DNA from 4 places in the Janthinobacterium sp. Ant5-2-1 genome. Region 3 is predicted to be linked to each of the others. Evidence: predicted binding sites of a transcription regulator. Region 3 holds the regulator's gene; each other region holds the start of a gene.
What was found. Region 3 encodes FNR, which switches genes on or off when oxygen is low (the NO sensors DNR and NnrR bind a similar motif). Its sites were predicted from a motif close to TTGATNNNNATCAA; they were not measured.
Positions count from the first base shown of each region.

Region 1: a site for FNR is predicted at 1,231-1,244, ahead of ASN89_RS20830 (glycine-rich domain-containing protein). Genes of this name have one in related genera too.
Region 2: a site for FNR is predicted at 1,672-1,685, ahead of ASN89_RS02960 (KamA family radical SAM protein). Genes of this name have one in related genera too.
Region 4: a site for FNR is predicted at 1,862-1,875, ahead of ubiU (ubiquinone anaerobic biosynthesis protein UbiU). Genes of this name have one in related genera too.

Region 1 is NZ_LNCE01000066.1:21,185-24,288, reverse strand. It holds gene ASN89_RS20835 (hypothetical protein) at 74-313, shown strand; gene ASN89_RS20830 (glycine-rich domain-containing protein) at 401-1,114, opposite strand; gene ASN89_RS20825 (CHASE domain-containing protein) at 1,303-3,104, opposite strand, start outside.
Region 2 is NZ_LNCE01000010.1:47,933-51,036, forward strand. It holds gene ASN89_RS02950 (methyl-accepting chemotaxis protein) at 1-1,016, opposite strand, end outside; gene ASN89_RS02955 (cache domain-containing protein) at 1,085-1,543, opposite strand; gene ASN89_RS02960 (KamA family radical SAM protein) at 1,826-3,104, shown strand, end outside.
Region 3 is NZ_LNCE01000049.1:29,571-32,674, forward strand. It holds gene ccoG (cytochrome c oxidase accessory protein CcoG) at 1-424, shown strand, start outside; gene ASN89_RS16730 (FixH family protein) at 478-1,002, shown strand; gene fnr (fumarate/nitrate reduction transcriptional regulator Fnr) at 1,006-1,764, opposite strand; gene ASN89_RS16740 (response regulator) at 2,003-3,104, shown strand, end outside.
Region 4 is NZ_LNCE01000004.1:77,936-81,039, reverse strand. It holds gene ubiV (ubiquinone anaerobic biosynthesis protein UbiV) at 1-751, opposite strand, end outside; gene ubiU (ubiquinone anaerobic biosynthesis protein UbiU) at 761-1,798, opposite strand; gene ASN89_RS00530 (hypothetical protein) at 1,960-2,370, shown strand; gene ASN89_RS00525 (ribonucleoside triphosphate reductase) at 2,494-3,104, shown strand, end outside.

The DNA of each region.
Region 1 (3,104 bases), on a different contig from region 3:
TTTACCCTGAATTATTGTGAAAGAGACATTCGGTTTCTTTTCGCTCTAATACAACAAGTACGGATTTTTGATCATGTCTCTCAAACAAATTACCTCTTTGCCTACCTACAACCCGAATCGCGTCCTTGATGCGATCATCGACAAGCTGCAGCTGAAAAACGATGCCGCCTTGTCGCGAGCTCTGGAAGTGGCGCCACCTGTTATCAGCAAGATTCGTCACAACACCTTGCCGATCGGCGCCACGATCCTCATCCGCATGCATGAAATCAGCGATTTCAGCATTCGTGAACTGCGCGAGTTGATGGCTGCCTAAGAGCGCCTGACAGACGGCAAACTGAGAGGTGCCGTCTGGGTAAGTCAGGCTTGCCGCGTGCGGCAGCCACATCCGTTTTCCGCTTTTCTATTGCGGCTCGCGGTTCAGTACCGGACGATCGATATAGAAACGCCCCATTTCCAGGCCAGTCGAAGACGACTTGACCACCGCTGCAGCCAGTGAGGCAGGCACGCTGGAAAATGCGGTGCTGGCAGCCCCGGTCGCGCGGCCCGAATACGCCGTCGCCTGCACCGCCGCGCTGGAAAACGCCGTTTGCACGGCCCGGCCCGAGTAGGCCGTTGCCTGTACCGCCGCACTGGAAAATGCTGTTTGCACAGCCCGTCCTGAATACGCAGCCTGCACAGCCCGTCCCGAATACGCCGCCTGTACGGCGCGCCCCGAATACGCCGTTTCTGCGCGAATATAATCTTCCCCGAACGTTTGTTCATACAGCTGCTTCATGCGCTCGCCCACGCGATGGTGCGCCGCTTCGTCGTCTTCGCCGCGCAAGCCGATGTACGGGAAGTGATGGAGGAAGTAGCCGAACACCTGTTCGCAATCGGCCGCATATTTCAGGGTGTCGAGGATGTGGTAGTGCCAGAAGGTATCGACGTCCATCAGCGGCGCCGTTTCTTCTTCCGGAAACTGTTTCATCAGGATCAGGAAGCGGCGGTATTCGAATTCCACCGCATTCGCCTTCTCCAGGCTCCATCCCTCGCCTGACTCGCGGTGCATCAGCTTGACCTTGATCGCGTCCAAATTCAAATCGGCAATTGCCTTGAAACTGTCGTTCGTATCCATGAATGTCCTTTGGTAAAGAGCGTTGTGGGAAATACGGTGAAACAAGGGAAAGCGGCGGGTGCGTACTCCTGGCAAGTGGTCGAGGAATGCCTGGCCCATGGCGGGCGGGCGCTGAATTGTTCTACATCAATATTGCATCTAATTACGAAATATGCAAGCTGAGCTTGCTTCATGCGTGCGTACGCCCGTCAGCTGCTGACCCGGCTTTCTTCCTGGTAGGGAAACGCGGTGGCGTCCGCGCCCAGCGGTACGCTGACGTGCACGCTCATGCCGGCGCCGGGGCTGCTTTCGATGTAAAAAGTGCCGCCCAGCAATTTTATGCGCTCCTCGATGCCCACCAGGCCAAACGAGCCCAGCTTGTTGCGCCCGTCGATGGCCGCGCCCACGCCGTTGTCGCTGATGCTCATCGACACCGTATCGCGGCACTTTTCCAGCTTGACTTGCACGCGGCTGGCATTCGCATGCTGGGAAATATTGCTGAGCGACTCTTGCAGGATGCGAAACAGGGCCGTCGCGCATTGATCGCTGAGGCAAATGTCGTCATGGCTTTCGCTCACTTCGCAGGCGATGCCCGTGCGCTGGCGAAATTGCGCCACCTGCCATTCGACGGCCGCATTCACGCCCAGGTCCAGTACGGTAGGGCGCAAGTCGTTGATGATCTGCCGCACGCTCTTGATGGTGGCGTCGATCTGCTCCAGGGTCGAGCGGGCGCGGGCGTTCAGGCGCGGGTGGCGGCGATGCGTGCGCGAGGCCAGCATGTCGGCGTCGATGCGCAAGACCAGCAGGTTCTGTCCCAGGTCGTCGTGGATTTCGCGCGCGATGCGCTTGCGCTCTTCTTCCTTGATCTGGTCCGCATGGGCCGCCAGGCGGCGCAGTTTCTGGTGCGACAGCTGCAGACGGATCTGGCTGGCGCGCAATTCCTCCGTCATGCCGTTGGCCATCTGGATGGCGCGCCGGCGCGACGACGCCAGGGTGTGGAACAGCATATACAGCAGCATGGTGCTGGCAAAGCCGATCAGCAGGGCCAGCCATGGCAAAAAGGCGTCGAAGCGCGTATACAGGTCGCTCTTGCGCACGCTGAACAGCGCTTGCCACACGCGGCTGTTGTGTTCGATCAGCATCGTGCTGCTCAGGTAGCGGCCGGAATTGCCGGGCAGCCACCATGGCGCATGCATGCCCGCCGTCGTGCTGTCGAAGATGGGGCGCATGTCGTGCGGTAAGTCTAGCGGGGCGCGCGCCTGCGGGCCGATATCGAACAGGGTCAGGCGGACGTTGCGCACCGGCATGTCGGCCAGCGCGCTGCGCATCATCGTCACCAGGTCGTAGCCGATGCCGACGGACCCCTGGTACGCCGCGCGCCGCTGCTCCACCGTATCGACCGGCATGCCGTAGCGGTACACGGGCAGGCGCATGGCCATGCCCGTTAATTGGGGACGGCCTTCCATCGGCACGGGCACGCCGGAATTGCTGATGTGGCCGGAATCGCGCGACAGCGCCAGCGCTTCGGCGATCAGGGGGCGCGAAGCGATGTCATAGCCATATTTTTCCGGGGCGCTGGCAATCGGCTCGATGTACACCAGCACGGAGTAGCGCTCGCGCGGGGCGGGCGGATGGATGGCAAACGCTGGATAGCCGTCGCGCCCCGGCGGATAGTCGCGCTGCATGGCCGCTTCGAAGGCGGCGCGCTGCGACTCGTCGAGTTCCTGGCTGTAATTGAGGTTCATCACCCCCGGGTAGTTCTGTTGCAGGGCGATGTTTTTCACGTAGCGGTGGAATTGCTCGCGGCTCACGTGGTCGTTGGCGTGGAACAGGCTGGCCGTGCCGCGCAGCAGGTTGGCATACGATTTGACGCGCGATTCGATGTTTTTCTGGGTATTGCGGGCTAGATTGTCGAACAGCTCGCTGGCATCGTTTTCGATCGACAGCGAGGCGGCCATGTAAAACAGCAGGCCCACCATCGTCGACATCACAAAGCCGAGCAGCCACAGCG
Region 2 (3,104 bases), on a different contig from region 3:
GACATGCCCCCTTGCACGGCCAGGGTGGAGGCTTGCCCCGCCAGCTCGCAAGCCAGCTGGGCGTTGTCGGCATTGTCATTGACGGCTTGCGTCAGCGCTTCCATGGCGCTCGACGTTTCTTCCAGCGAACTGGCCTGCATTTCCGTGCGCGCCGACAAATCCAGATTACCGGTGGCAATTTCCCGCGAGGCCGTGTCGATCGATTGCACGGCGTCCATGATGGTGCGCAAGGTCTGGTTCAGGTGGGCGATGGTCTGGTCCAGCACGCGCGAGGTGGCGGCGATTTCGTCATTGCCCTGCTTGGGCGCGCCGGCTGTCAGCTTGCCCGCCGCCAGGTCTTGCACGGCGTCGGCGATGCCGCGGATCTCCGCCAGCATGGCGCGGCGTACCAGCATGGTCACGACGATGGAAACGAGAATCGATAGCAGCACCGTCAGCAGCAAGCTCCAGCCGAGGCTGCGAAACTCGGCGCTGGCCGTCGCATGGGCTTCGTTGCTGAGGGTTGTTTCCAGGGCAGACAGCTGCGTCAGCTGCGTATTGAACTGGACGAATTGGGTTTCCGCCTTGAGCATGGAATTGGTGGCGATCGACTGGTCCATCTGCGCCATTTCCATGGTTTCCAGCACGGCCTTGCGATAGCCGGCCAGGGCCGTGATGGCCGCATCGACGAGGGTGCGCTCGGCGCCCGTGGCCGTGGTACGCAGCGTGGCCAGCTGAGTGCCGATGGTCGCATGGCGCGCCTTGATCTGTTGCTCCAGCGTATCGAGGCGGGCCTTGGCGAAGCTGCCATTCGTCCACGACAGCAATTGGTACATATTGCCGTGCACCTGCCTGGCCTCGCCTAGTACGTCGGCAGCCGCCTTCAAATGCGTGATGCGTACCCGCACCATGTTTTCCAGCGAGGCATTTTGCCGCACCATGCCATACCAGGCGCCGCTCGAGCTGAGTATCAGCAGCAGCAAGACCAGGGTGGGCGCCAGCAATAATTTTGGTCCGATGCGTAATTGATTGAGCATACTTGACTCCTGGCTATGGCTGTTCCAACCGCAGGCGGCGCGTGGTGTGCGTGCGCGCCGCCCCTGTCTTATTTTTTGTAGATGCCCGCTTCCAACACCACATCGTTGACGCGCAGGATGTAGGTGGTCTTCGGCTCGATCTTGCCGCTGGTGGGATTCTTATACTGGTAGTCGACCCAGCCCTTGCCTTGCTTTTGCGCCAGTTCGATGATTTCACGGCGATATTTCTTGCCATTCGCATCGGGTACGTCCGTCAGATCCTTGCCCACGATGGAAGGATTGATGGGGTGGGCCAGCACGATGCCCGTCTTGATGTCGCGCATGTCGACATACAGCGAACCCTGCACGAAGTCGGGGTCTTTCGCCGTGATTTTCTTCATCATTTCTTCCTTGCCATGCGCCTTCATGAAGGCAGCGCCCCGTTCGGCCATGGCGATGGCGTCCTTTTCCGTTGGTTCGACCGCGGCGCTGACGCTGCCGCCGGCAAATGCCAAGCACAGCAGGCTACCCGTGAATAAGCGTTTCATGAAAGCTCCTTGTGATATCGAGGGATGTGTTACCAAGTCGTAATTTACGTCGCCGAAGTCCGCCTCAGATTGCGATGGAACAAACTAAAGTGTTGCTTGTAGGCAGCTTGCAACGTATCGACGGCTTGTTGATATGCAGCAATTTGGTTCTGCACGGCAAGAACTATGATGACTTTCACAGCATGCCGAGGTGGTCTCGCATGCGGGAGAAAAAGGCTGGGATTGGCCGATATGGGGCCAATTTCATGAAAGTTATCGCTATTTACAGGCAAGGAGCCGATCGTGTCCGCACTCATTACCGAGCCGTTTTCACCCAAGTTCAAGCCGTACACACGGCAAACCATTCAGCAGGCGCGGCAGTGGGAATGGCTGCCGGAAGAGCAGCGCGAAGCCGTGCAGGTGGTGTCGCACGTCTTGCCGTTTCGCACCAATGAATATGTGCTCGATCAGCTGATCGACTGGAACAATATCCCTGACGATCCCATCTACCGCCTCGTCTTTCCCCACCGCGACATGCTGCCGCCCGAGCAGTACGCGCACTTGCGCGACCTGGTGCTGGTCAAGCAGGACAAGGCGGCCATCGACGCCTATGTGCATGGCTTGCGCTTGGGCATGAATCCCCATCCTGCCGGCCAGATGACGCATAACGTGCCGCGAGTCAACGATGCGCCCGTGCGCGGCTTGCAGCATAAATATGCGCAAACGGTGCTGTTCTTCCCCAGCGCGGGCCAGACCTGCCACGCGTATTGCACTTTCTGTTTCCGCTGGCCCCAGTTCGTCGGCATGGACGACATGAAGTTCGATGCGCGCGAGTCGCATGAGCTGGCAGCCTATCTGAAACTGCATCCGGATGTGACGGACGTGCTGATCACGGGCGGCGACCCGATGATCATGAACACGCGGCAACTGGCCGCCTACCTGGAGCCGCTGCTGGCGCCGGGCCTGGAACACATCCAGAACATTCGCATCGGCACCAAGGCAGTGGCGTACTGGCCGCAGCGCTTTGTTTCCGACCGCGATGCGGATGACTTGATGCGCCTGTTCGAGCGCATCGTCAAGGCGGGCAAGAACCTGGCCGTGATGGGCCATTACAGCCATGCCGTCGAGTTGCGCCAGGACATCGCCCAGCAAGCTGTGAAACGCATCGTCTCCACGGGCGCCACCTTGCGCATGCAGGGGCCGCTGATCCGCCACATCAATGAAGATCCGGCGAGTTGGGCCGAGCTGTGGCAGACGGGCACGCGCTTGGGGGCGATTCCGTATTACATGTTCGTCGAACGGGACACGGGTCCGCGCGGCTATTTCGAGTTGCCTTTGGCAAAGGCGCACGAGATTTTCCAGGCCGCTTACCAGATGGTGTCCGGCCTGTCGCGCACGGTGCGTGGGCCTTCCATGAGCGCCTTCCCCGGCAAGGTCGTCATCGACGGCATCGTCACCATCCATGGTGAAAAGCTGTTTGCCCTGCAATTTTTGCAGGCGCGCAACCCGGACTGGGTGCGCCGGCCGTTTTATGCGAAATTCGATGCGGAAGCGACGTGGCTGGACGATTTGAAGCCCGCGT
Region 3 (3,104 bases):
CCAGCGCGCCATGCGTCCGCGCGTCCTGATCTACACTTCCATCCTGGCCCTGATCATCATCGCCGTATGTACCTCGCTGGCCCTGCGCACGCCCCTGAAAATGGACGTGATCCGCGACCGCGGTTCGATGGGGCGCGAAGTGGAAGACGGCATGATCGAAAACGTCTACCGCCTGCAGATCATGAACACGTCCGAGCAAAGCCAGCATTTCAAGATCAGCGCTACCGGCTTGCCGGGCCTGACCTTGCTGACGCGCGAAGAAGTGACCTTGCAACCGACGGAAACGCTGGGCTGGCCGATCCGCCTGCGCGTGCCGCACGGCGTGGGCGAAAAGGGCTCGAACAAGATTGCGATCGAATTGCAATCGCTGGACGACCCGTCGCTGCATGTGCGTGAAAGCGCGGTCTTCATCGTGCCGCGTTAATGCAGGAAGGTCGGTCCCCGCACGGGGACTGGCCGTTTAAAAGGAGAAATACCATGTCCGACAGTCTGAAACTGCAGCCTCGCGTTGCACCGTGGTACAAGCATCGCTGGCCATGGCTGCTGATGATCGGTCCCGGCCTGTCCGTGGTCGTCGGCAGCTTCATGGGCTATATCGCGTTTACGCAGCCCGACGCGCTGGTGGTGGGCGATTATTACAAGCAGGGCAAGGCCATCAACCAGGATTTGAAGCGCGACACGATCGCCAGCGACCTGGCCATGGATACGAGCCTGGCATACGACGTGGCGTCAGCGCGCCTGACCGGTTCCGTGCACAGCTTCGGCAAGGCCTATCAGGCTCCTTTGCAGCTGCACCTGGCGCATGCGACCTTGCCGGAAAAAGATATCAAGCTGCTGGTGCAACCCGATGCGGCCGGCAATTTCTCGGTCGCGCTGCCGATGCTCGAGCGCAGCCGCTGGCAAGTGCTGGTGGAAAACGACAAGCGCGAGTGGCGCCTGTCCGGCATCTGGACCTGGCCCGTGCAACGCAGCATCGCGCTGCATGCCGACGAAGAACTGTAAGCCTTATTTACAGACGTCCGTGCCTGCCGTAATGGCTTTTAACTTGGCCGGCTGCAAGATCTCGATCTCGCGGTTCGAGACGCGCAGCCAGCCCTCCTTCTTGAATTTGGACAATAAACGGCTGACGCTTTCGATGGTCAGGCCCAGGTAGTTGCCGATTTCCTCGCGCGACATGCGCAACTGGAAATTGCTGCCCGAATAGCCGCGCGCTTCATAGCGCGACGCCAGGTTGACGATGAAGGCGGCAAAGCGCTGCGTCGCCTGCATATTGCCCAGCAACAGCATCACGCTTTGCTCGCGCGTGATTTCCTGGCTCATCATGCGGTGAAAATGACGCAGCAGGGTCGGCATATTGCCCAGCAATTGTTCCAGGCTGGAAAACGGGATTTCACACACTTCGCTGTCTTCCAGCGCCACCGCATTACAGTGGTGGCGGTCGGCGCTGATGGCGTCCATGCCCAGCAGTTCGCCGGCCATCTGGAAACCCGTCACCTGCTCTTCGCCACCGGGATTGATCTGGTACGTCTTGAAGTGCCCCAGACGGATCGCGTACAGGTTCTGGAACGAGTCGCCGATGCGGAACAGCGAGGCGCCGCGCACGACCTTGCGGCGGCGGCCGATGATCTGGTCCAGCCTGTCCATGTCGCCCATATCGAGGCCCATCGGCAGGCACAATTGATGCATGCTGCAGGTCGAGCATCGCGCACGCAACGCTTCCACGTTCACTGTGGGCAAGGTTGGAGTGAGGAGCGCTTCAGTCATGTCAGTACCTTTTAGAAAATGCAACAACAAGTTTACTGCATAAGGGTTGCCGTGTGCCAATTTCACCGCAATTTCGGCGAATAAACGACGTCCAGCCTTTAATTATATGGCAACATCGTCAAAAGCCCATGCGGGAAGGGCCATTTGCGCGGCGGCGCTTGCCAAGCTGGGGTATTGATAGGAAAATTCCTGACAGCATTATCTGCCGCCTGTGCCGCCCGGTACTGAAAAGGAAATCATGAAGCCTCTCGGCATCAAAGCAAAAGTCGCGCTGGCCACCAGCCTGACCTCGATCGCCATGATCGCGCTGGTCACCATGATCCAGGTGCAGCACATGCGCGACGACTTCACGCGAGTACTGCTGAGCCAGCAGTCATCCCTGATCAGCCGCACTGCTGCCGAGCTCGACGACAAGCTGGGCATGCTGCTGCAGATCGTCACCCTGACGGCCAGGCAGCAGCCGCCGGAATTGATCGCCCAGCCCGCCCAGTTGCGCGAATACTATTCGCGCCGCTCGATGCTGGTGCTGTTCGACGACGTGCTGGTGCTCGACGCGCAGGGCGCCGTCGTGGCCGACATGCCGGAAGTGGCGGGACGCGCCGGCATCAACGTTGCCGAACGCGAGTATTTCCAAACCGTCCTGCGCACGCGCCAGCCCATGATCACCGAACCGATGCTCGGCAAATCGAGCGGCATGCCCATCGTGCAGATGGTGGCGCCCGTGCTGGCCGCCGATGGCCAGGTGGCCGGCGTGGTGATCGGCGTGCTGCGCCTGTACAAGGACAACCTGCTGGGGCGCCTGCGCTCGGAAAAGATCGGCAAGAGCGGCTATTACTTCATCCTCACGCGCGGCGCCGTGCCGCGCTACGTGCTGCACCCCGATACCAGCCGCTTGCTGCAGCCGCGTCAGCCGAACGCCAACCTGACGACCACCCAGTTGCTGAAGGAAGATGGCGAAGGCAGCATGGTCAGCACCAACAGCCGCGGCATCACGGCCGTCAACAGCTTCAAGCGCCTGAAATCGGTGAACTGGCTGCTGGCCACCTCGCTGCCCGTGGCTGACGCCTTCGAGCCGTTCGATGGCGTGCTGTACCGGCTGGTGCTGTGGAGCATCCTCGCTTCGCTGCTGGCCGCAGCCGTGCTGGGCTGGGTCACCGTGCGCCTGCTGTCGCCACTGGTGCGCCTGCGCGACACCCTGCTGGCCCTGCGCACCAGCGGCAGCCGTTTCACCCCCGTGCCGGTGCAGCAGCGCGACGAGATCGGCGAACTGACGGAAGCGTTCAACGGCCTGATGAGCGAACGCGACCGCCTGCAGCAGGAACTCGAATCGCGCGCGGCCG
Region 4 (3,104 bases), on a different contig from region 3:
GTTCCGTATGCATGGCTTGCGGGCTGATGCGCGCCACGGATACGCCCATATCGCGCATGGCGTCGAGCTCGCGCACCAGGTTGTAAACGAGGGCCGACTGCGTCTGCGTGCCGTTGAGCACAAGGAACGGCACTTCGTCGCGCGTGCGCAGCAGCAGGCCGTCCGGTTCTTCCAGGCAGCTGTAGCCGCAATCGTCCTTCGGCAGGTTGCGGTTGCGCGCCGTGAAGCAGCGCGCGGAAAACGCCAGCGGCATGCGGCCGTAGGCAAAAACTTCCGTCTCCAGCCCTTCCGGTTTCTGGCGCTGCATCTCGGCCAGCGCCGTCTGTCCCATTTCCAGCGGCATCACCCAGCGCCGCGCACCCAGACGCGCCAGCAATTGCAGGCTGGGACCATTGAACAGGTTCAGATGGGGACCGGCGACGAAGGGCGTGCCCTTTTCCATGCAGTGCACGGCGCCCATGTCGTTGGCCTCGATGCCGTAGCGGCCATTGCCCGTGATGCGGCGCAGGGTCGCCAGTTCCGCGCCCGCCTCGATCAGCGCCTGCGTCGACAGCACCACTTCCTTGCCGGCGGCGGCCAGCATGTCGGCGATATCGAGCCAGTCGGCCAGGCGTACTTCATGCCGGCGCGAGCAGACAGTTTCGCCCAGGTAGACGATATCGACGGCCGTGGTGGCGATCTGCTGGTAAAACTCGAAAACGGTGGCGCGCGGCCAGTAGTAGAGCAAGGGCCCCAAAGAAAGCTTCAGCATGTTCATCCTTTATTTCCAAGATCTATGGTAGGCACCCAAGGTGTGCTGCTGGCCTTCGGCCAGCTTGTCCATGGACGCCATCCAGGCCGGCTTGACGGCGTAGCGCGCATTGCCGTCGCGGCAGGCGTCGATCGCTTCGCGCCACACGCGCGTCACCTGCGCCACGTAGGCGGGGCTGCGCTGGCGTCCTTCGATCTTCACGGCGCGCACGCCCATGGCGATCAGCTGCGGCAGCAGCGCCAGCGTGTTCAGGCTGGCCGGCTCCTCGATGGCGTAATACTCTTCGTCGTTGACTTCGAAACGTCCCTTGCACAGGGTGGGATAGCTGGCGTTTTCGCCCGGTGCGTAGCGGTCGATCAGCACGCCGTTCAGGCGCGATTCGAGACCGTTCGGCGTTTCCAGCCAGCGCACGGATTTCGCCGGCGAGCACACGCCGTGGGTGTTCGGCGCCTCGCCCGTCGCATACGACGACAGCGCGCAGCGCCCTTCGACCATCACGCACAGGCTGCCGAAGCCGAAGACCTCGATCTCGACTTCCGTCTTGGCGATCAGTTGCTCGACCTGCGCCATCGACAGCACGCGCGGCAGCACGGCGCGGGCGATGCCGAAGTGCTCATGGTAAAAATTGATCGCTTCGTAGTTGGTGGCCGAGCCCTGCACGGACAGGTGCAAACGCAGTTGCGGGTGGTGCTGGGCCGCGTAGGCCATCAGGCCCGGATCGGCCACGATCATGGCGTCGATGCCGGCCTGCGCGGCGCGGTCGATGGCGCTGCGCCACACGGCCCAGTTGTGCGGCTGCGGATAGGTATTCAGCGCCAGCAGCACCTTGCGTCCGTATTGATGGGCGTAGCGCACGCCCTCGGCGATGGCCTTCTCGTCGAAATTGAGGCCGGCGAAATTGCGCGCATTGGTGGCGTCGCGAAAACCCAGGTAGACGGTGTCGGCGCCGTTGTCGATGGCCGCCTTCAAGGCAGGCAGGCTGCCGGCGGGGCAGACCAGTTCCAGCGGTCCGGCCACGCGGGTGGCGGTGGTTGATTCAAGCATCATGGTGTTCACAGTCCTGTAGCGGCTCAGGGTGCAGACTATAGCCCCGCCCATACCGCCCAGTCCTTGACGCAGGTGAAGGAATGCATGCATGGCTGGCGCGCGTTCAACTTGCTTGACCTGGCTGTAAAATGCCCCACTTTTCTCCCTCACCGATTGCCGCCATGCCCCGCAAACCGCTGCTGATTTTTTTGCTCACCCTGTTCCTCACCGTGCTGCAAGTGCAGTGGGCCGCCCCCGCGCAAGGCTACGACGCCGAGGCGCTCTCCGTGCTGTCGCCCGAGGCGCTGGGCGTCTGGGCCGGCGTGCTGCTGCTGTTCCTGCAAGCCGTCTTCGCGCGCCGCGCCATGCCCGTGCTGCGCCAGGCCGCCATCTGCACAGGCCTGCTGGCCGTCTACTGGCTGCTGGCGAACTACGTGACGTTCGACGCGCGCGTGGCCAGCTGGAGCACCTTCTCGGCGCGGGAAATCTGGGCGCACGTGCTGCCCGCCTCCGTCGTCAGCATCGCCGTCTGCGGCGCCGCTTACCTTGGCCTGAGCGGCTTCCTCCTGCGCCAGGGCCGCGCGAAAAAGTAAACGGGGACGCTTTTTTCACCTGCATCAAGGATTCGCCACGCAACTGCACGCGCCCTTTGACGCCACTATATTTAGTGATTAATCTCCATAAAAACACCGCATGTTGTGTTTATTGGAGGTTTCATGACGACGAATGCAGTTCTTCCATCACGCGGCCAGGTCGATGTCGCCGCGTCCATCAATGAATACCTGGACCGGCGCGACTGGCGTGTCAACGCCAACGCCAACCAGGGCTACTCGCTGGGGGGCCTGATACTCAATGTGTCGGGCAAGGTCATCGCCAATTACTGGCTGGACCAGGTGTATCCGCCGGAAGTGGGCGCGGCGCACCGCGAAGCGGCGCTGCACATCCACGACCTCGACATGCTGGCCGGCTATTGCGCCGGCTGGTCGCTGCGCACCTTGCTGCACGAAGGCTTGAATGGCGTACCGGGCAAGATCGAATCGGGCCCGCCGAAACACATGTCGAGCGCCATCGGCCAGATCGTCAATTTCCTCGGTACTTTGCAAAACGAGTGGGCCGGCGCGCAGGCGTTCAGTTCCTTCGACACCTATATGGCGCCCTACATCCGCAAGGACAGCCTGCGCTACGAGGACGTGCGCCAGTACATGCAGGAGCTGATCTTCAACCTCAACGTGCCATCGCGCTGGGGCACGCAGACGCCGTTCACCAACCTCACCTTCGACTGGGTCTGCCCGGACGATTTGCGCGAGCAGATTCCCGTCATCGCCGG